Regions from separate parts of the Bacillus pumilus genome, predicted to be linked through region 2. Evidence: riboswitches for the same ligand, from Rfam matches in the RefSeq annotation. Region 2 holds a riboswitch; each other region holds the start of a gene.

Region 1 (5,203 bases), 210 kb from region 2:
TCAGCGAGACACACATCAATCACGTGAGCGCCGTTTTTTACCTGTGCACGAGCAATTTCTGATGCTTCTTCAAACTTTTGTTCCGCAATGAGTCGTTTGAATTTGCGTGAACCAATCACGTTGGTTCGTTCTCCTACAAAAAGAGGGCGCATTGACTCCTCATATATCAGAGGCTCAATTCCTGAGACGGTATGCTGAGACGATTCATGCGCAATGTGACGCGGCTGAATCGTTCGTACTTCATCTGACAATGCCTGTATATGTGCAGGTGTTGTTCCGCAGCAGCCGCCAACAATATTTAACCAGCCTTCCTTGGCAAAGGCGGAAATTTTTTTAGCAAGTGAAGCAGGGGATTCATGATATTGACCTTCTTCATCTGGTAGACCAGCATTTGGATAGCAGCTAACCGCTGACTTGGCGATGGAGGAGAGCGTGCGGATATGGTCTGTCATGAATTCAGGACCCGTCGCACAGTTCAGGCCGACACTCATTGGTTTCATATGCTCAAGAGAGATATAAAAGGCTTCAATATCCTGACCAGCGAGGGTAGTGCCCATCGGTTCAATCGTACCCGATACCATTAGAGGCAACTCAATACCTGTCTGCTGGAAGGCTTCCTGAATGCCTTTGAAACCAGCTTTTACATTCAGCATGTCTTGACTTGTTTCTAAAAGAAGGGCATCACATTTGCCATCAATCAGGGCGCGGGCCTGCTCTTCATAGTTTCTGACGAGCTCATCGAAGGTTGTGCCGCCTGTCACAGATAATGTTTTCGTAGTGGGACCCATCGCACCTACAACAAATCGGGGCTGCTCCGGCGTGGAGAAACGGTCAGCTTCGTCCTTTGCCAGCTGGGCAGCCCGTATATTGAGTTCATAGGCAAGGTGGCCAAGCCCGTATTCGTCAAGGACGAGCTTTGTAGCCCCGAACGTATTCGTTTCAATGAGGTCGGCGCTTGCCTCAAGGTATTCTCTATGAATCGCGCGGATGATGTGAGGGGCTGTCACATTTAAATACTCGTTACAGCCCTCATACTCTTCTCCGCCAAAGTCTTCTGCTGTGAGATTGGCATTTTGAATCATGGTCCCCATTGCACCATCAAGGACGAGGATGCGTTTCTTAAGCTGTTCAGTGATAGTTGACATGGGTGTTTGACTCCTTTTCTTTCTGATGAATGTAGGTGGTTAGTTCTGCTGTTAAGTCTGATCGAAGGAAAGGGGTAATTAAATAAATGCCGTTAAACAATTCGCAGGCTGTATCTAATAAAGAGCGGGCAATCGCTAAGCCTTCTGCTCGCTGCTTCTCTTTATCCTCACCAGCCTTGGCCATAATGTCACGAATGGAATCAGATAATTTGATGCCTGGAATTTCATGATGAATAAACTCCGCATTTCGGCTGCTTGTTAACGGCATAACGCCAATATAAATCGGCTTATCTAAATGACGGCTCTCCTCATGAATTTTCACAAGCTGTTCCTCAGAATAAACAGGCTGTGAAATAAAATAATCAGCACCGTATTCGATTTTTTTCTCAAGACGTTTGACCGCTTTATCAATGTGACGAACATTTGGATTAAACGCGCCAGCTACTGAAAAATTGGTCTTTTTGCCAAGCGGCTTCCCTGAGAAAGAAAGGCCTTCGTTAAACTGCTTAATCAGCCGAATCAAATCAAAGGAGGTTAAATCATAAACCGACGTTGCACCTGGAAAATCTCCAATCTTAGAAGGGTCGCCTGTAATGGCTAAAATATCAGTTAAACCAAGGGTGTCGAGACCCATCAAATGGGACTGAAGCCCAATCAAATTACGATCACGGCACGTGATATGGACGAGTGAACGCATATCAAGCTGCTGTTTCAATAATGCCCCGCAAGCCACATTGCTAATGCGCGGGGTCGCAAGAGAATTATCGGCTAATGTCAAGGCATCAATGCCTGCATTCTTTAACTCATTTGCCGCGACGAGGAATTTTTCGAAGTTCAGCTTCTTCGGCGGATCAAGCTCTACAATAATCGTCCGTTTTTTCGTAGCGAGCTCATCAAGACCTGGTTCAGTCCGCTGATCTTGAATCGAAATGATTTCTTCTTTTAATACTTTCACTTCTTTTTCAGTGATCGGGGCTAAATCCTTGACCGCTTCAGCCATTGCGTGAATATGCTGAGGCGTTGTTCCGCAGCAGCCGCCGATAATACGTGCGCCTTGATTTCTAAATTCAAGTGCACTTTTTCGAAAATAATCGTTATCTGTATCATAGACGAGTCTGCCTTCTTCAAGAGAGGGAAGACTGCTGTTGGGATAGACTGATAAATGGGAATTTTCTAAAATTGGAACGCCTTCGAGTGCCTGAATCATATGATAAGGGCCAAGCCGGCAGTTGATGCCAACGACGTCTGCGCCAAGAGAGGACAATTCAGATAAACCATCCTTGAGCGGTGTTCCATCCTGCAACACACCTTGTTCATGCATGGAGACGTTCATGACAATCGGGAGAGTCGTTTCTTTTCGTGCAATTTGGAGAACGGCCTTCGCTTCTTCCATGTCATAATACGTTTCTAGCAATAATCCATCGGGCTGCTCATTTAATAGAATGTACAGCTGCTCTCTAAAGCTTCGTTTAATTTCTTCAATTGTATAGGCATTTTTGTTAAACGTTCGAATGCCGCCGATCGTTCCAAGGACATAAGCAGAGCCGGCGGCTGTTTTTGCGATTTGTACCGCCTTTGTATTGATGCGCTTTGTTTCTTCCTCTAAGCCGTAGCGGGATAGTTTAATATAATTTGCGCCGTACGTATTTGTTTGAATGATGTCCGCACCAGCCTGCACATATGCTTCGTGCACGCGCCTTACTTCATCTTCTTTCGATAAATTTAATTCTTCAAAGCAGCGGTCAATGCCGTAAGAGTATAAAAGTGTTCCCATTGCACCGTCAGCAATCAGTACGCGGTTTTGTAAGTCTTGTAATAGGCCCATTGGTTTCCTCCTTATTTTTATGTAACAAAAAAAGCCTTCTGATAAGAAGAAGACTTTTTGGCTGTATCGTAATTCTTCTTCTTATCTTCCAAGCAGTTGCTTGCTGGATTTAGCACCTTGGTCATAGAAAATATATTTCTACTACACCGGTTGCTGAGGCTTCACAGGGCCAGTCCCTCTGCCTCTCTTGATAAGAAAGCGATATGAACATGTCAATAAATTGAACTTCCATCCACTGTATCGAAAAAATCGGAAATAATCAATGGAAAATTTGAAATTTATCGAAAATTTATAAATTGAACGTCAATCGGTAAATCTGCCTTGCGCATAAGTGAAATAACCTCTTGTAAATCATCTTTATTTTTTCCTGTTACACGCACTTGGTCATCTTGAAACTGTGACTTCACTTTGATGCCGGATTGCTTAATGAGTGCATTGATCTTTTTGGCGTTGTCTTGATCAATTCCGCTGATCAGCTTCGCGCGCTGGCGTACGGTTCCGCCAAGGGCATGCTCGGTTTTTCCGTAGTCGATGTTTTTAGTTGGAACATTTCGTTTGATCAGCTTTGACACAAGTACATCTTTTAGCTGCTCCAGCTTAAAATCATCATCAGAGATGAGCACGAGCTCCTCTTTTTCAAGAGAAATATCACTTTTACTTCCTTTAAAATCATAACGGTTTTTAATTTCCTTCAGCGCTGCTTGAACGGCGTTTTGCACCTCAGGCAGTTCAACCTTTGATACAATGTCAAATGAGCTTTCTTTTGCCATAACACATGACCTCCATGGATAGATATTGCGTCTATTTTATCATGCAACGTGGAGAAGAAGAAACTTTATCAAAGAGATGAGTCAAAGAGTTCTGCCAGCAGCGGTATAAATCGCGTTCGGTTTGACCACTTTAGCTAACAGAACTAGAGATGTTCATGTGAGGAGAAGTATAGTAGAATAAAGTGAATCAAAAGATGAACGAACGCTCTTTTATGAGCAGATAGGAAGGAAGAGAACATGAGACCAGGTGAGCAACTGACCTTGCAAATAGAGAACGAGATGGAATACGGCTACTTTTTGACAGATGGTGAAGATTCGGTCCTCTTGCACCGCAGTGAAATGACAGAAGATATTGGTGACCAAGATGAAGTAGAGGTCTACTTATACGTAGATCATGAAGAAAGACTAGCTGCGACGATGAAAATACCGACAATCAATGCGCATACATATGGCTGGGTAGAAGTCGTAGACGTCCTAGAAGACATGGGCGCATTTGTGGATGTCGGGCTTTCAAAGGATGCACTTGTTGCAACAGAACATCTACCGCCTTTTGAGGAAGCATGGCCGAAAAAAGGAGACAAACTTTACTGTATGCTGAAAGTCACAAGCTACGGCAGAATGTTCGCAAAGCCAGCCACTGAAGATGTGATCAGTGAATTGTTTACAGAGGCACCTGAAACCTTAATGAACAAAGAAATCACTGGTACGATTTATCGCTTAATTGCGACAGGCTCGTTTATGCTGACAGATACAGGCGTGCGAGGGTTTATCCACCGCACGGAACGAAAGGAAGAACCAAGATTAGGATCGACCGTGACAGGACGCGTCATTGCAGTGAAAGAGGATGGGACCGTGAACGTTTCTCTGCTTCCTAGAAAACAGGAAGCGTTATCTGTCGATGCAGAAGAAATTTTAACCTATATGAGAACGAGAAATGGTGCCATGCCTTATGGAGACAAAAGTGATCCAGAAGACATCCGTGAACGATTCCAAATGAGCAAGGCAGCCTTTAAACGAGCATTAGGTCATTTGATGAAAAACGGCCTAGTCTACCAAAAAGAGGGCTGGACATATGAGAAAAAATGAGCAGCGTGAAAGAGAACCCTAACCTCATGGGTTTTCATATCACACTGAAATGAAGAAAAAGGGATAAAATCATCATGGTTTTATCCCTTTTTTTATATTTGTGATAAATAATGGGTTTTTTAGTGAAAAAAGTCATGAAAAAAGCTGAAAAACCTTCACTTAATCATTGAAACAACGCCTCTCAAATCCGATAAGAAAGGAGTAAGGATGACAAAAGGAGTGTGTGTTTGGATGAAAGTGAAAATTTCATTGCTTCTGTTGGTAGCCGTGCTTATGGTGCTCGCCGCATGCAGCAATCAACAAGGGGAACCACCAGCATCAAATGCGAAGCATATTGGCGTTATGCTCACAGATGATGGTCTTGGTGATCAATCATT
Region 2 (5,203 bases):
TGTATGAACATGGAGACAGCAGCCTGCATTCGTCTGCTCATACACGTAGTTGTGAAGCAATGTTTCAGCTGATGGTCTAAGCGGTTCGTTCGGATCAACAGGCTTACCTGCTGCATTTACTAAAACAAAGTCTTCATCTGTTTCTTTTCGTTTATCTTTGCCGCTTGCCGTCACCAAAAACGTGATTGGATCATCCGACACCTTGATCGATAAATTGCCGCTTGTTCCATAAAACCAGTCTCTTTGTGCCAGTTCACGTTTGACGTCTGCTAGCTCCTGCCAGCGCTTGCTCTTTGCGTCTGCCATTCCTTCACTTCCTTTATTTGATCAAATTGTGCTTTAAGATCAATAAATGTTTCATACTCTTCATGAACAAGCCCGAGCTCTTTACATTCGTTTAGCAAGTAGTCACGCGCAAATGTGAGATCCGCATGCTTTGCCGCCTCCACATCGGTGACTGAATCTCCAATCATGATAATGAAGTCATTCTCACAGGTCAGCTCTCGAATGATTGACGGCTTGCAGCATCCGCAGCCATTTTGACATTGCGAATCGCAGGCATGCGGCCATTCAATCTGAATATGCTCTTCCCCAAATGACGCATGATTGCAATAAATATCGTCTCGATCCACAATGCCCTCGAGTATGGGATAAACAAAAAAGTCCATCCCGCCGCTTAGCACATAGAAGGGAATATCAGCCTTTTTCACATGATCAACAAATTGCTTGAATCCTTCTCGAATCTCTGTATCTTCTAAAATAAACGATTGAATGGCTTCTTTTTGATCACTCGTCAGTAATTGAAACATCTGCCCGACGCCTTCTTGAATGGTGATCTCCTTTGTGAGAACATCGTCCTTCAGCTTCGTCCATTCACTTGGTGCAAAGTGTTTCATGATGCGAATGATATTATCATTTTTCGTAATGGTTCCATCAAAATCACAACATACAATTGGTTTTTTCATTTATTCTGCTACCCTTCCCCATAGTTCAAGTGCTGCTTTTAAGTCTTGGCAAGAAGCTGCCTTCTCTTGGATCGACTCTCCATGTATCACCGCATCAATGATCGATCGAAATGCTTTCCCTCCGCCGATGGCTCCACGCGGATGTCCGTGAATTCCTCCACCAGCATTTATCACATGATCGAGTCCAAAATCTTTCATCAAAACTGGAACCATTCCAGGATGAATGCCTGCTGACGGAACAGGGAACGTTTTTTGAACCGAATCCTCTTTTACACAAGCTTCATAGATTCCAAAGGCATCTTTTTTCGGAAGTGCGACCGACCCATACGGTGAGGGAAAAAGACTCAAATCAGCGCCTGCATATCGATTTAATTTACCTAAAAGAAGTGAATGGGAGAATCCATATTCGTGCGATGTTGTCAAAGCGCCGCTTACTGCGGGATGGGCCATAATAGGCAATCGAATATCTGGATCCTCAGCTAAGCTTTGCATGACATCTAACCCGTAGGCAAAAACATTGAATAAGAGTGCATCTGCTCCAAGCTCAGCTGCCTTTCTTGCTCGATCCTTTAGTTCAAAGGTTCTGCCTGTTAAATTAACGGCATATAGCGTTCGGTGCCCTGTCTCTTCATATGTTTCTTTTAATATCTTTTTTCCTTCTTTGATTCGTTCTTCAAAAGGGGCTAGTGGGCTCTCAAATAAAATTTCATCGTCTTTGATAAAGTCAACGCCGCCTAATGCTTGTAAACGGAGCTGTTCTTTTAAATCTGCCATATCACGGCCAATGACACCTTTAAAAATACTCATCAACAAAGGTCGATCAAACACGCCTACTTTTTTTCGTATGCCACCAATTCCAAATACCGGTCCTGGCAGACTTCTTTTCAATCGATCCGAGAATTGAATGTCGATTAGCTTCACTTTTCCATCTAGTGAAAGCTTTCCAAAGATCGTCGTCAAAACGGCCGGAATATCCGCTGAAAAGTTAGCCTCAGGATAAGCAATGGTCACCTCAGATTGATATAGGCCATTTTCGGCTGGAGCAAACTTTTCTGATACCTTTTCCACCCGGCCTTTATGCTTTTGAAGCTGCTCTTTTTTGAGCTGCGGCAAATCCGTCCATGATCCAACTGTTAAACCAAGCGCGATCTGCTCCGCTTTTCGGTTTACTTGTTCATCCTCTCGATGTGTTAATACGTATGTTGCCAGTAATTCACTCACTAGGAATCCCCTTTCGATTGCGTCATGCATATGGTCAATAAAAAAACCTCTCCAAGTGCTTTATCAGCGCCTTAAAGAGGTTGTTTCGTGTCATTCATCCGAATCTTATCTCTCAGCGCTTGCTGCAAGAATTAGCACCGTGCTTCATGGAAGTCGGTTGCCGGGCTTCATTGGGCTAGTCCCTCTGCCTACTCTTGATAAGAATATTCAATTTTCTTAAATATTGTCTGAATTATCGCACCGTTTATTCATGTTGTCAATGGCTTATTTTCAAACAGATTCAAGGAATCGATTCGCCGAGCGGCTTCTTTTAACCGCTCCTCATTTGTTAAAAGTCCTACTCTCACGTATCCTTCACCGTGAGTACCAAACCCATTCCCCGGCGCCACAACCACATGTGCTTTCTCTAATAATACGCCAGCAAAAGATTCAGATGAATATCCTTCTGGCACCTTTAGCCAAGCAAAAAACGACCCCTTTGGTGCAGTGACCTCCCAGCCAATCTCCTTGCAGGCAGCAATCCACACATTTCGCCGATTCTCATATCGATCATTTTGCACCTGTACGCACGTTTGGTCGCTTAACAAAGCTTCCGCTGCCGCATCTTGAGTGGCTTTGAACAGTGAAACAAACAGGTGATCCTGATATAGCTCAATCGCTTCAATAACAGACGGATTTCCTGCTGCAAAACCTACTCTCCAGCCGGCCATATTATACGTTTTAGACAATGTGTATATTTCAATTCCTGTCTCTTTCGCTCCATCTGTTTGCAAAAAGCTGATTGGCTTTTCCCCATCAAACCCAATGCCGCCATAGGCAAAATCATGGACAACACAGAGCTTGTGATCTTTTGCGAATGTAACGGTTTCTTCAAAAAATGAACGGCTTGCCGTGGCACCTGTCGGATTGTTGGGATAATTTAAATACATCAACTTTGCTTTTTCCTTAACATCCTCAGGCAACCTGTCATAGTCAGGTAAAAAATCATTTTGTTCAAGAAGCGGCATCGTCACCATCTGAGCTCCAGCAAGCACAGCACCTGACCAATAATCAGGATAACCTGGGTCTGGAACAAGGAGCGTATCACCCGGATTCAGCAGGCATTGCGGCAGCTCAACAAGCCCTGCTTTCCCGCCAAATAAAATCGCAATTTCCGTCATCGGATCAAGCGTGACACCATATTCTCTTTCATAAAAGGCAGCGGCAGCCTTTTTTAATTTCGCTGTTCCGCGGAATGACGAGTATTGATGATTTTCAGGTTTTAATACCGCTTCCTGCATGGCTTTTACAATGTGCGCGGGAGTTGGCTGGTCAGGATTTCCCTGCCCTAAATTAATAATATCTGCGCCTTCCTGCACCTTTTTCTGGACCTTTTGGACAAGGGATGCAAAAAATTGTGTCGGTAATTGTTTCAATACATCTGATTGCTGGAATTCCATTTTTCTTCACCTTCTATTCAAGTTACGTAGCAATACAAATACTGTAATGGATTGTTTTACGAATTGTAAAGCAATTTTGAAAAAGGATTGACATGTGAAGCGCAGCTCTGATAATATCTTGAATTAAGAAATGCAAACAGACACGAGACAATGACATATTGATTTCTCTTATCGAGAGTTGGGCGAGGGATTTGGCCTTTTGACCCCAACAGCAACCGACCGTTAATACCACTGTGAAGTGGGGCGCAGCAAGTAAGCGCCAAGACAATTGTCTTATAGGGCACGGTGCTAATTCCATCAGACGTATGTGCTGAGAGATAAGAGAGGCTTTGAGCATACACGCCATCAAGCCTCTTTCTCTCAGGAGAAAGAGGCTTTTTTATATGATTTGGAGGGGAAGCAATTGGTTACACTTACGGCATCATATGAAGAATTAACAGAAAGCTCGGCAGTTGCACTCGCAATTAGACTTGGCTTGATCCAAGAAAGTAGTCATTTGACATGTACGGAAATCGGGGACGGGAATTTAAATTACGTCTTTCATATTTTTGATCATAAACAAGAAAAAGGTTTGATCATCAAGCAGGCACTGCCCTACGCCAAGGTGGTCGGAGAGAGCTGGCCGCTTACATTAGACCGTGCGAGAATCGAAAGTACTGCCCTGATCAAGCAGTCAGAGTATACACCGCACCTCGTACCAGCAGTCTATTATTCAGATACAGCTCTTGCTGTGACGGCAATGGAGGATCTATCACACCTCGAAATCGTCAGAAAAGGGCTAATTGCCGGAAAACAATATCCGCATTTATCCGATCATGTCGGAGAATTTTTAGGAAAAACACTTTTTTACACTTCTGACTTTGCCACAAATCCTAAAATTAAAAAACAATTTGTGAAGCAATTTACGAATCCGGACCTTTGTGACATTACCGAAAAGCTCGTCTTCACAGATCCTTTCTTTGATAGCGGCACAAATGATTTCGAAGAAGAATTAAGAGAAGCTGCCGAAGCGCTTTGGGCAGATCTTGAAGTGCAGGCAAAAGCAGCTGAATTGAAGCGTATTTTCCTGACATCTGCCGAAACACTTGTTCATGGAGATCTTCATACAGGCAGTATTTTTGCAAGTGAGACGGAAACAAAGATCATTGATCCAGAATTCGCTTTTTATGGTCCCTTCGGATTCGATATCGGTCACTTTATCGCTAACCTGTTCCTAAATGCTTTGTCTCGTGAGAATGAACACGATCAGCAGCACCTTTTTGACCATGTCGTCAATGTATGGGCAACCTTCAAAGAAGTGTTCGCAAAAGCTTGGAAAGAAGACAGCATTGAAGCGTTTAGTGTATCAGACAGTTTTTTAGAAACAACCTTTGACCGTATTTTAAAAGAAGCGACAGGCTTTGCGGGCTGTGAACTTGTCCGCCGAACGATTGGCCTTGCTCATGCCGCTGATCTCGATGCGATTCCATCACCATCTAAACGGATTCAGCAGAAAAAAGCAGCACTTACGCTCGGAAAAACATTCATCAAACAATATCATGCAGTGGAAACAGCGTCTGACCTCGTCGCATTATTCCA
Region 3 (5,203 bases), 200 kb from region 2:
ATTTCTTCATATCAAGGTCAGCGAGTCCATGACACCGCTGCTGAGAAGACCGATCAGTATTGCCAATATTCATGCCGAGAAGCAAGAAGCAACCATCATCTATCGCGCAGAGGGAGAGGGCACAAAGCTTCTTTCCCAAAGGCGGGATGGGGAATCCATCGATGTCTTAGGGCCGCTTGGCAACGGGTACGATCCTTCAGTTGTTCAGCCAGGTCAGACAGCGTTACTAGTCGGTGGTGGAATTGGAGTACCGCCTTTATATGAGCTGTCCAAACGTTTAACGAAAAAAGGCGTCATCGTCAAGCATGTCCTTGGCTTTCAATCGAAAAAGGATGTATTTTACGAGGAGAAATTCCAAGCACTCGGAGATACATTTATCGCAACAGTTGATGGGACATACGGCGCAAAGGGCTTCGTGACAAGTGTCATTGAAGAGAATGATTTGAGCTTTGATGTCATGCTTTCCTGCGGGCCGACCCCTATGTTAAAAGCACTAAAAGACTCTTACCCCGATAAGCCTGTCTACATTTCAATGGAAGAACGAATGGGCTGCGGAATTGGTGCTTGCTTTGCATGTGTCTGTCATACCGATCAGCACGAAAAAGCTTACGTCAAAGTCTGTCTGGACGGACCTGTATTTAAAGCAGAGGAGGTGGCGTTGTCATGCTAAACGTTGAGTTACCAGGCTTATCTTTAAAGAATCCGATTATCCCTGCATCAGGCTGCTTTGGATTCGGGAGAGAATTTGCTTCATTATACGACTTATCCGTGCTTGGCGGTATCATGATCAAAGCCACAACCTTAGAACCGAGATTTGGCAACCCGACACCAAGGGTAGCAGAGACAGGTGCCGGGATGCTCAATGCCATCGGTCTTCAAAATCCTGGCCTAAAAGGCGTGCTGGAAAATGAATTGCCTTGGCTTGAGCAGTTTGATACGCCTATTATTGCAAACGTCGCTGGCTCACAGGTCGATGATTATGTTGAAGTAGCGAAGCAGATCAGCCAAGCAAAAAATGTCCATGCCCTTGAACTGAATATCTCGTGTCCGAATGTCAAAACTGGCGGAATTGCTTTTGGTACAGATCCTCACATGGCAGCAGCATTGACAAAAGCGGTGAAGGACGTGTCCTCCGTTCCTGTCTATGTCAAACTGTCTCCTAACGTAGCTAATATTGTGGAGATTGCTCAAGCGATTGAATATGCTGGAGCGGATGGACTCACGATGATTAACACGTTAATCGGTATGCGTTTAGATTTAAAAACAGGGAAACCGATTCTTGCCAATAAAACAGGCGGATTATCAGGCCCTGCGGTCAAACCTGTCGCTGTGCGCATGGTACATGAGGTCAGTCAAGCGGTTTCTATCCCGATTATCGGAATGGGCGGAGTGCAAAATGCTGAAGATGTACTTGAATTTTTACTAGCAGGTGCGAGTGCAGTAGCTGTTGGCACAGCCAATTTTGTGAACCCATTTATTTGCCCAGAAATCATTGAAGAACTGCCAAATGTATTAGAAGCCTACGGGTATTCATCTGTAGAGGAATGTATCGGAAGGAGCTGGAAACATGAAGCACTTGCCCATCATCGCGCTTGATTTTCCATCAGGGCAGGAGACGCTCGCCTTTTTAGAACCCTTTGAAGGGACACCATTATTTGTGAAGGTCGGCATGGAGCTGTTTTACCAAGAAGGACCTGCCATCCTTGACGCAATTAAAGAAAAAAACTGTCACATTTTCCTCGACCTCAAATTACATGACATTCCAACAACGGTGCAAAAAGCAATGAACCGGCTTGCCGCACTTGGCGTTGATCTAGTCAATGTACATGCTGCTGGCGGGAAACAGATGATGCAAGCTGCGTTAGAAGGGCTTGAAAACGGAACGCCTGCTGGGCAAAAACGTCCGGGCATTATTGCAGTGACTCAGCTGACGAGTACATCTGAAGACATGATGAGAAGCGAATTACTCATAGACCGTCCGCTGCAAGAGACTGTCATCCGGTACGGTCAATTGGCACATGAAAGTGGACTAGACGGTGTTGTTTGCTCTGTTCATGAATCCAAAGCTCTTCATGAGCACATCTCACCTGACTTCCTCACTGTTACGCCAGGGATTCGTTTACTAAATGATCAAACCGATGATCAAAAGCGTGTGGCAACCCCTGATTATGCAAAAGAGCAAGGTGTTTCACAAATTGTTGTCGGAAGGTCAATCACAAAAGCTGAAAAACCATTGGAAGCCTATCATCAAATTTTGAAAGAGTGGGAGTGACTGCCAGATGAAAACAAAAATTGCTAAACACCTATTACAAATCAAAGCGGTCTCATTGAAACCAGACGAACCGTTTACATGGGCAAGCGGTATCAAATCACCGATCTATTGTGACAACCGTCTCACCTTGTCCTATCCAGAAGTTAGACACGACATTGCTGAAGGTCTTAAAGAGTTGATTCTCACTCATTTTGAGGGAGCGAAGGTGATTGCTGGTACTGCAACAGCAGGCATCCCGCATGCGGCATTAGCAGCAGATCGTCTAAACGTCCCGATGTGTTATGTCAGAAGTAAGCCAAAAGCACATGGAAAAGGAAATCAAATTGAAGGTGCCGTATCAAAAGGCCAAAAGGTGGTCGTCGTAGAAGACCTGATTTCAACAGGAGGCAGTGTGCTTGAAGTGGTCGCTGCTCTTCAAGAAGCGGGCTGTGACGTACTAGGCGTTGCCGCGATCTTCACATACGGTCTGCCAAAAGCTGCGGCAGCATTCCAAGAAAAAAACATTCCATATGTCACCCTAACAGACTATGACACCCTGACAGACGTGGCACTTGAGCTGAAAGCGATTGAGCCTTCTGCTATGAATAAATTAAAACGCTGGAGACAAGATCCTTCCTCTGAATCTTGGATGGAAGAAATCGTCTAAATAGCTTCGTGTAGACAAACCCTCGCATTCTTTGTCAGGACTGCAAAGGTTTTCTGTCACGCTGAATACAATATGAAGCTGCGCATACCCGCACAGCTTTTTTATTTGGTTAAAAATAGTAAAATAGACTCAAATTTAAATAAAAACTAATCCTATCAATAAAGTCGGGTTGACTTTTGTTTGAATTGTGTTAATATTTAAGACAAATTAAAACACTTATCCAGAGAGGTGGAGGGACTGGCCCGATGAAGCCCGGCAACCTGCAATTTGCAAGGTGCTACTTCCTGCAAAATGATTCTATTTTGAAAGATAAGGAAATCGTGAGCTTCCTCATCTTTCTTTCGGAATGAAAGGAAGTTTTTTTATTTTAACGGTGAGGGGGAAGTGAAGCAAAAGCAGGATGAAGACTTAATTGAAGCCTATGCAGAAACTGATTGGGGATATGAATTCAGTTTAGTTACACTGATTGTTCAGGACGGTCAAGTGATCCAAGTGGAAGAAGACAGAAAAAATTCAGTTGACGTAGTGCGGAGAGTAGTGATACTCCGGAAGGGGAGAAACAATGTTAACTTATGAAAATTGGCAAGAGCCGTCCATTACATTTCAAGAAGATGATTTGTATAAAGGGGCCTTATCTGTGCTGAAATGGGCATACGGTCATTATGGTGATCAGCTCGTTTATGCATGCAGTTTTGGTATTGAAGGCATCGTCCTCATTGATTTGATTGCGAAAGTAAAAAAGGATGCAAGAATTGTCTTTTTAGATACAGGTCTGCATTTTAAGGAAACGTACGACACAATTGATGCGGTAAAGGAAAGATACCCGGGTTTAGATATTGTGCTGAAAACCCCTGAGCTGACGGTTGAGGAGCAAAACGAGCAGCATGGTGATCAACTATGGAAAACAGATCCTCAAAGCTGCTGTCATATGCGTAAGGTCATTCCTTTGCAAGAAGCGCTATCTGGCTATCCGGCATGGCTTTCTGGCTTAAGGAGGGAGCAGTCTCCTAAGCGAGCAGGGACGAACTTTTTAAATAAGGATGAAAAATTCAAATCAGTGAAAGTATGTCCGCTTATCCACTGGACGTGGAAGGACATATGGAGATATGCATCTAGAGAGGAACTTACTTATAATCCGCTACATGATCAGGGATATCCAAGTATCGGGTGTGCCCCGTGTACACAGCCAGCATTTACTGCCGAGGATCTGCGGTCTGGCAGATGGTCAGGCACAGCTAAGACTGAGTGCGGATTACATGAGTAAGGGAGCATAGTGTATGGAAATTGCCGCAATTTTATTTAGTTTATTTTTCGCTCTAAACATTGGCGCGAGTGGTGCAGCAGCTTCGATGGGCATCGCGTACGGATCAGGTGCGATTCGAAAGCCGATCTATGCACTCAGTGTATGTGCAGTTGGGATTTTAGCAGGTTCAGTTATTGGCGGTGGTGAGGTTGTCAAAACGATTAGCTCTGGAATTATGCCTGAATCCGTCATTACACTTGAAATTGTTTGTATTATTATTGGTTCTGCTGCATTATCACTCTTTATAGCGAATCTGATGGCCATCCCTTTATCAACGAGTGAGGTGACAGTAGGAGCTGTAGTTGGTGTCGCGGTCGCATATAAAGTATTGTATGTGAAATCCATTTTAGTCATTGTGGCATTTTGGGTTATCATTCCGCTTGTCGCCTTTCTTTTTACCTTTGTTGTAGTCAAAATCATCAGAATGTTCCCTAAACGTAAGCTGTCTAAAAAAGGAACAGTCATTTTATCCATTGTTTTAATCCTTAGTGGATTTTTAGAAGCATTTTCAGCAGGTATGAACAATGTGGCAAATGCAGTCGGTCCACTTGTTGCCGCGGGCGTTTTGTCAGTTGGGCAAGGAACACTTTATGGCGGAATCTTCGTCGCCATTGGAGCCCTCTTGCTTGGTAGAAGAGTACTGGAAACAAACGGAAAGAAAATTACCCGCTATCAAACGGGCGAAGGGATATTGCTTTCCGGTACCGGTGCTGGACTTGTCATCGTCAGCTCTATTTTTGGGCTGCCAGTTCCACTTACCCAAATCACCTCCTCGTCTATCATTGGACTTGGCATGGCAAAAGGCGGACCTAATATTTTTCATAAACATGTGGTGAAAAAAATGCTGAAAGTGTGGGTAGTATCACCCTTTTTATCACTTAGTCTATCGTATTTGCTGGTGAGTCTTTTCTTAAAAGGGGACTATTACTCTATCTTTATCATGATGAGTGTACTGCTTGCCTCACTTGGTGCGCTAAGTCTG
Region 4 (5,203 bases), 1.8 Mb from region 2:
GAACAACTGTGATGCCTTGACTTAGTGCAGCACCGCCGCCGAACGCTGCCGCCACACTGACGACCTCTAGCAAATTCTCTTCTGTCGCGCCTTGGTCGAGCGCTCCCTTTGTATGATAAATCATGCAGTATTCATCCTGTGCATGAATACTGATGCCAAGGGCAATCATTTGTTTTTCCTTTTGCGTTAATGAATCGCTCTGAAAGCACTGCTCCGTGAATTCATTGAATTTCTTCCCAAACACCGGCATTTTCTTCTGAAATTCACCCATTGCCGTTTTATAATCAGTCAGTGATTGCTGCATGGATCCGCTCATATGCTGTTCATTCATCTTCATTCCATCCCTTCAGGTCATTTGTACATTTTTATTATGAGCGAGATTTGAAAAAATACACAAAAAAACCTCGCTTTGATGAAAGCGAGGTTAACACATTGTTATTCAGATACCGGTAGTACAGCACCGTCATATTTTTTGTCGATGAATTCTTTGATTTTATCAGAGTGAAGAACTTCCATTAATGTCTTGATCTTATCTGATTTTTCTTCACCTTTGCGAACCGCCACGATGTTTGCATATGGGTTGTTCTTTGTTTGCTCAAGTTCAATTGAATCTTTTTTCGGATTCAATTTATTTTGAATCGCATAGTTGACGTTAATAAACACAGCATCGCCTTCACTGTTTTCATAAGCTTTCGCTGTTAGTTCAGGAGCGATTTTTTTGAACTTTAGGTTCTTCGGGTTTTCTTTGATGTTCTTTACTGTTGCGTTGATTGTATCAACTTTAGGATCAATCTTAATGACACCAGCATTTTGCAATAGTGCAAGCATACGGCCTTGTTCAGCCACGTTGTTTGTCATGATGATCGTTCCGCCGTTTGGAATATCTTTTACTGATTTGTATTTCTTAGAGTAGATACCGAAAGGCTCAAGGTGAACCGCACCAGCACTAACTAGATTGTAATCTTTGTTTGATTTATTTTCTTCATTTAAGTAAGGGATATGTTGGAAAAAGTTTGCATCCACTTCTTTTTCAGCTAACGCTTTGTTGTACATTTTATAATCACTAAGTACTTTCACTTTTAGATCGTAGCCTTTTTCTTTTAGAAGTGGTTTTGCTTCTTCAAGAATTTCGGCATGTGGTGTTTTTGAAGCGGCAACCGTAATGGTTTTGCTATCACTTGCGTTATTAGATGAACCGCATGCAGCTAAGATGCCTGCAAATGCTAGAAATAGTGCACTTAAAATCAATTTCTTCATGAATAAATCCTCCCTTAACGTTTATCAATTTTATTTGTAATCAAATCACCGATTATTTGAATAATAAAGACGATGATGAGAATAAACACAGTAGCTACAAGTGTGACATCTGTATTACCAGATTGGTATCCTTCCACATAAGCAAGGTCACCAAGTCCGCCTGCTCCAATTGCACCTGCAATCGCAGTTGAGCCAATTAAAGCAATCGCTGTTACGGTAATACCTGAAATGAGGGCTGGCAATGATTCTGGCAGCAATACTTTGAAAATGATGGTCGACGTTTTCGCTCCCATTGACCGTGCTGCTTCAATGACTCCTTTGTCTACCTCACGCAGTGCAATTTCGACAAGACGTGCATAGAATGGAGCTGACCCAATGACAAGGGCAGGGAGTGCTGCATTTGGACCTAGAATTGTATGCATTAAGAATTTCGTGAACCCTAATAAAAGAATAATTAAGATGATAAAAGGAATCGATCTGAAAATGTTGACGACTGCACCGATGACAGCATTGATCGGTTTATTTTCCCAAAGACCGCCTTTTCCTGTAAGGAAGAGCAGGAGTCCTAGGATAATCCCGATTGCAAAAGCAAATGCCAATGAAATGAGTGTCATGTACACCGTTTCACCCGTTGCATTCCAAATCACATCTAGGTCAACGTTCGGAAACCATTTCTCAAACATGTGTCATCACCTCAATTTCAACCTGTTTACTTTGGATATAGGCGATGGCTTTTTCAACCTCGGTCTCTTCTCCATTAATATGGATAAAGAGTGTTCCAAACGCGCCTTCCTGCGTTTGAGAAATCTTTCCTTGAAGGATGTTTACATCGACCTTGAAGGATCGAATGATTTCAGTGATGAGCGGTTGCTCGGCAGAATCGCCAATAAAGGACAACCGTACGACCTGACCTTCTTTTACTCGCTCTAAGACGTGTTCGATTGTTTCTTTCGCTTCCTCTGGTTCAGCAAGCTGCTGTACAAATCGCTTCGTCATCTCTTCCTTCGGCTGTCTGAAGACGCGTAATACTTCGCCTTCTTCGACAATGCGTCCATTTTCCATGACCGCGACGCGATGACAAATTTTGCGAATGACGTGCATTTCGTGTGTGATGAGCACAATTGTCAGCCCTAAACGTTTATTGATATCCGCTAAAAGATCAAGGATAGAATCCGTTGTTTGCGGATCAAGCGCTGATGTTGCTTCGTCACAAAGAAGAACCTTTGGATCATTTGCTAATGCTCTCGCAATCCCCACACGCTGCTTTTGTCCGCCGCTAAGCTGAGACGGATACGCATTTTCTTTTCCTTCTAAACCGACTAATTTAATCAGTTCATTCGCACGCTCTCTCCGTTTCGATGTAGGTACACCTGCGATCTCAAGCGGGAACATAATATTTTGTCTCACTGTTCTTGACCAAAGTAGGTTAAAGTGCTGGAAAATCATGCTGATTTCTTGTCTTGCTTTCCGAAGTTTCGCATTCGATACTTCATTGATCCGGTTGCCTGCCACTTCAACAATTCCTTCTGTTGGCAGCTCCAGACCGTTTAATAGGCGAATAAGCGAGCTTTTTCCGGCACCGCTATACCCGATAATTCCGAATATTTCACCTTTATCAATATCTAAGTTGACGTCTTTTACTGCGTCAACATTTCCACTTTTTGAGTAGTACGTTTTTGATACATTCTGTAAATGGATCACAGTCTGCTCACCTGCTTTCTTGCTGAATCTATAGGTTGCCATCACATACGTTCATTTATTCTTCGTGCTGTCATGACTCTAGCCTGTTGCCAGATCAGTAAAAAAGACCTAACTGCAACGCAAGCAGAAAGGCCTTTTATTTCAAATACGCCTTTCTCTCATCTTTCAAAGCGTTGCGACTTTGAGTGAATTGGCACCAATTTCAGCTATGCTGACGGTTGCCGGGTTTCATAGGGCACGTCCCTCCACCTCTCTTAATAAGAGAAAATATGTTGTTTTATGTGATGTTCATGTTTTTACTAACGTAGAATATCATGCCACCCGAGATATGTCAACGCTGTAAATCGCTAATTTCCAAGTAAACGACTAAGTTATCATTTTTCGAAAAAAACCGTTCGTCAGCCAAAGTACCGCCTCTAGTCTTAGGAGCGCACGGAATGACCCTTTTACTTTCACTTGTCCCCTGCTAATTAACTGCTGTAAGGACATATCTCCATCTAATAATTGAAGTATTTCTTTTCTCTCACCATAAAAGATGAGATCCGATAACTCAATTGCAGGTAGTTTCTTCACTTCACCACGCTCATCCACAATCAATGTACAAGAGTCAGTTTCCGCCTCAAATGTAATCTTCAAGGATGATGATGAGAGCAGCGGTTTTAGCAATAATCGCTGCCCTGTGTTTCCATGGGTTTTCACTTTTTCCACATGTATAACCTCCCTGTCATTTGGTTATACATAACATTTCTCTACAAACATTCGCTTGTCCTTTATAAATAACTCGACAAATTTTCAGATGAATTGCTTGAAATATGACAAAAAACCGCTTTATTTAGCGGTTTCAATCATTTCATGAAGATATGGTACGGAGTGAAAGGCATAGCCTTTTTGCACCAGCTCACCTTTTTTAAACAGTAGAAAGCAAGGAACGCTTTCGATCTCAAAAGCCTTCGCAAAGCCTGGTGAGTAGTTTAAGTTATTTTCATAAAAAGGTACATCCGGCTGCATGGTGTCTACGACAGCCAGCATTTTCTTTGCCAGCTGACATGTTCCGCAAAACGGTGTATATAAGTATAAAAGAAATAAATCGTCCTTTATCTCCTTGAATTCGTGTTCTTCAATCTCTTTCATATACGTCCACCCTCATAAATATTTCGAATGAACATCAATGTTTGCAGCTAATAGGATAGATGCAATGTGGGCTGACGGTGAAGCGGCCACTTCGCGGTACGTTCTGTCGACAAAAAGATGAAATGCTTCAGGGAATTCTTTTCGAAATTGCTTCCGCAGTTTGTCGCCTGCATCGTCACTGTCTGCTAATATGTAAACGTCTTTCCCCAATAATTCGTCTACGAGCTGATCCAGCTTCGATGTACTGATCGTGCCATTGGTGCAAATGATGGTAACAGGTTCACTTATGACTTCTTTTAGCTTTTGTTTGTCTGTTTTACCTTCTACAATGATGACCTTTTCTACCTCTACATTCATCACGATCACCCGGCCCTTTTGACGTTGTTCACTTCTCCCTTAGATTACAATTTTTCATTCAGGTTGTAAAGATTGGGCGCTTGCACTAAAAAGACTGCAGCTTATGCTCACTGCAGCCTCATCTGTGATTAGCACCAGCCATTTTCATCATCACAGTCTACATATTTTTCTGTTCCGTGGGTCAATGTATCCGTCAGACGATAAAAACGATTTTGCTCATAGGAATAACCTGATTTTAACTCATATTGGTTTTCACTAATCATCGTGCCAATCTCTTCATTTTGATGATACAGCACCATGCCGCTTTCTTTGAATCGTCCAGTGACATGATCTGTTATATCCACATGTTCTTTTTGAAAAGACAAATTGGACACCCCCCCATAAAGGTAGAGTGTCCAATTTCACGTGAATTAGTCTTCTTTTGTCATTTCTTCATATTGCTCAGCAGTCATCAAGTTCTCAATTTCAGATGTATCAGCTGGCTCTACCACGATCATCCATGCTTTTTCGTATGGAGAGTCGTTGACGAATTCAGGGCTGTCATCCAGCTCATCGTTCACTTCGACGATTGTACCGTTGATCGGTGCGTAAAGCTCAGAAACTGTTTTCACTGATTCTACACTTCCGAAAGGCTCGTCCGCTGTAATTTTGTCTCCTACTTCAGGAAGCTCAACGAACACGATATCGCCTAGCTCAGATTGAGCAAAATGCGTAATACCGATACGCACCTTATCTCCTTCTACTTTGACCCATTCAT

The links. A riboswitch is a leader RNA that binds a small molecule or an ion and turns the genes downstream of it on or off. The one in region 2 is predicted to bind S-adenosylmethionine.
Region 1: another riboswitch for S-adenosylmethionine. It lies ahead of CKW02_RS05500 (bifunctional homocysteine S-methyltransferase/methylenetetrahydrofolate reductase); the one in region 2 lies ahead of mtnW (2,3-diketo-5-methylthiopentyl-1-phosphate enolase).
Region 3: another riboswitch for S-adenosylmethionine. It lies ahead of CKW02_RS07635 (DUF2292 domain-containing protein); the one in region 2 lies ahead of mtnW (2,3-diketo-5-methylthiopentyl-1-phosphate enolase).
Region 4: another riboswitch for S-adenosylmethionine. It lies ahead of CKW02_RS16185 (methionine ABC transporter ATP-binding protein); the one in region 2 lies ahead of mtnW (2,3-diketo-5-methylthiopentyl-1-phosphate enolase).

What each region holds. Positions count from the first base shown of each region.
Region 1 covers NZ_LT906438.1:1,110,263-1,115,465, forward strand. The annotation lists gene metH (methionine synthase) at 1-1,145, opposite strand, end outside; gene CKW02_RS05500 (bifunctional homocysteine S-methyltransferase/methylenetetrahydrofolate reductase) at 1,129-2,970, opposite strand; SAM riboswitch class I at 3,049-3,167, opposite strand; gene CKW02_RS05505 (YajQ family cyclic di-GMP-binding protein) at 3,249-3,740, opposite strand; gene CKW02_RS05510 (CvfB family protein) at 3,978-4,826, shown strand; gene CKW02_RS05515 (BMP family lipoprotein) at 5,058-5,203, shown strand, end outside.
Region 2 covers NZ_LT906438.1:1,316,812-1,322,014, reverse strand. The annotation lists gene CKW02_RS06625 (methylthioribulose 1-phosphate dehydratase) at 1-306, opposite strand, end outside; gene CKW02_RS06620 (2-hydroxy-3-keto-5-methylthiopentenyl-1-phosphate phosphatase) at 270-965, opposite strand; gene mtnW (2,3-diketo-5-methylthiopentyl-1-phosphate enolase) at 966-2,186, opposite strand; SAM riboswitch class I at 2,289-2,390, opposite strand; gene CKW02_RS06610 (pyridoxal phosphate-dependent aminotransferase) at 2,435-3,625, opposite strand; SAM riboswitch class I at 3,791-3,949, shown strand; gene mtnK (S-methyl-5-thioribose kinase) at 4,029-5,203, shown strand, end outside.
Region 3 covers NZ_LT906438.1:1,512,729-1,517,931, forward strand. The annotation lists gene CKW02_RS07615 (dihydroorotate dehydrogenase electron transfer subunit) at 1-670, shown strand, start outside; gene CKW02_RS07620 (dihydroorotate dehydrogenase) at 664-1,596, shown strand; gene pyrF (orotidine-5'-phosphate decarboxylase) at 1,568-2,272, shown strand; gene pyrE (orotate phosphoribosyltransferase) at 2,280-2,918, shown strand; SAM riboswitch class I at 3,132-3,234, shown strand; gene CKW02_RS07635 (DUF2292 domain-containing protein) at 3,303-3,494, shown strand; gene CKW02_RS07640 (phosphoadenylyl-sulfate reductase) at 3,481-4,182, shown strand; gene CKW02_RS07645 (sulfate permease) at 4,196-5,203, shown strand, end outside.
Region 4 covers NZ_LT906438.1:3,072,130-3,077,332, forward strand. The annotation lists gene CKW02_RS16170 (carboxymuconolactone decarboxylase family protein) at 1-331, opposite strand, end outside; gene metQ (methionine ABC transporter substrate-binding lipoprotein MetQ) at 436-1,257, opposite strand; gene CKW02_RS16180 (methionine ABC transporter permease) at 1,272-1,940, opposite strand; gene CKW02_RS16185 (methionine ABC transporter ATP-binding protein) at 1,933-2,958, opposite strand; SAM riboswitch class I at 3,114-3,222, opposite strand; gene CKW02_RS16190 (SCP2 sterol-binding domain-containing protein) at 3,325-3,666, opposite strand; gene CKW02_RS16195 (thioredoxin family protein) at 3,787-4,089, opposite strand; gene CKW02_RS16200 (toprim domain-containing protein) at 4,102-4,446, opposite strand; gene CKW02_RS16205 (YusG family protein) at 4,575-4,811, opposite strand; gene gcvH (glycine cleavage system protein GcvH) at 4,857-5,203, opposite strand, start outside.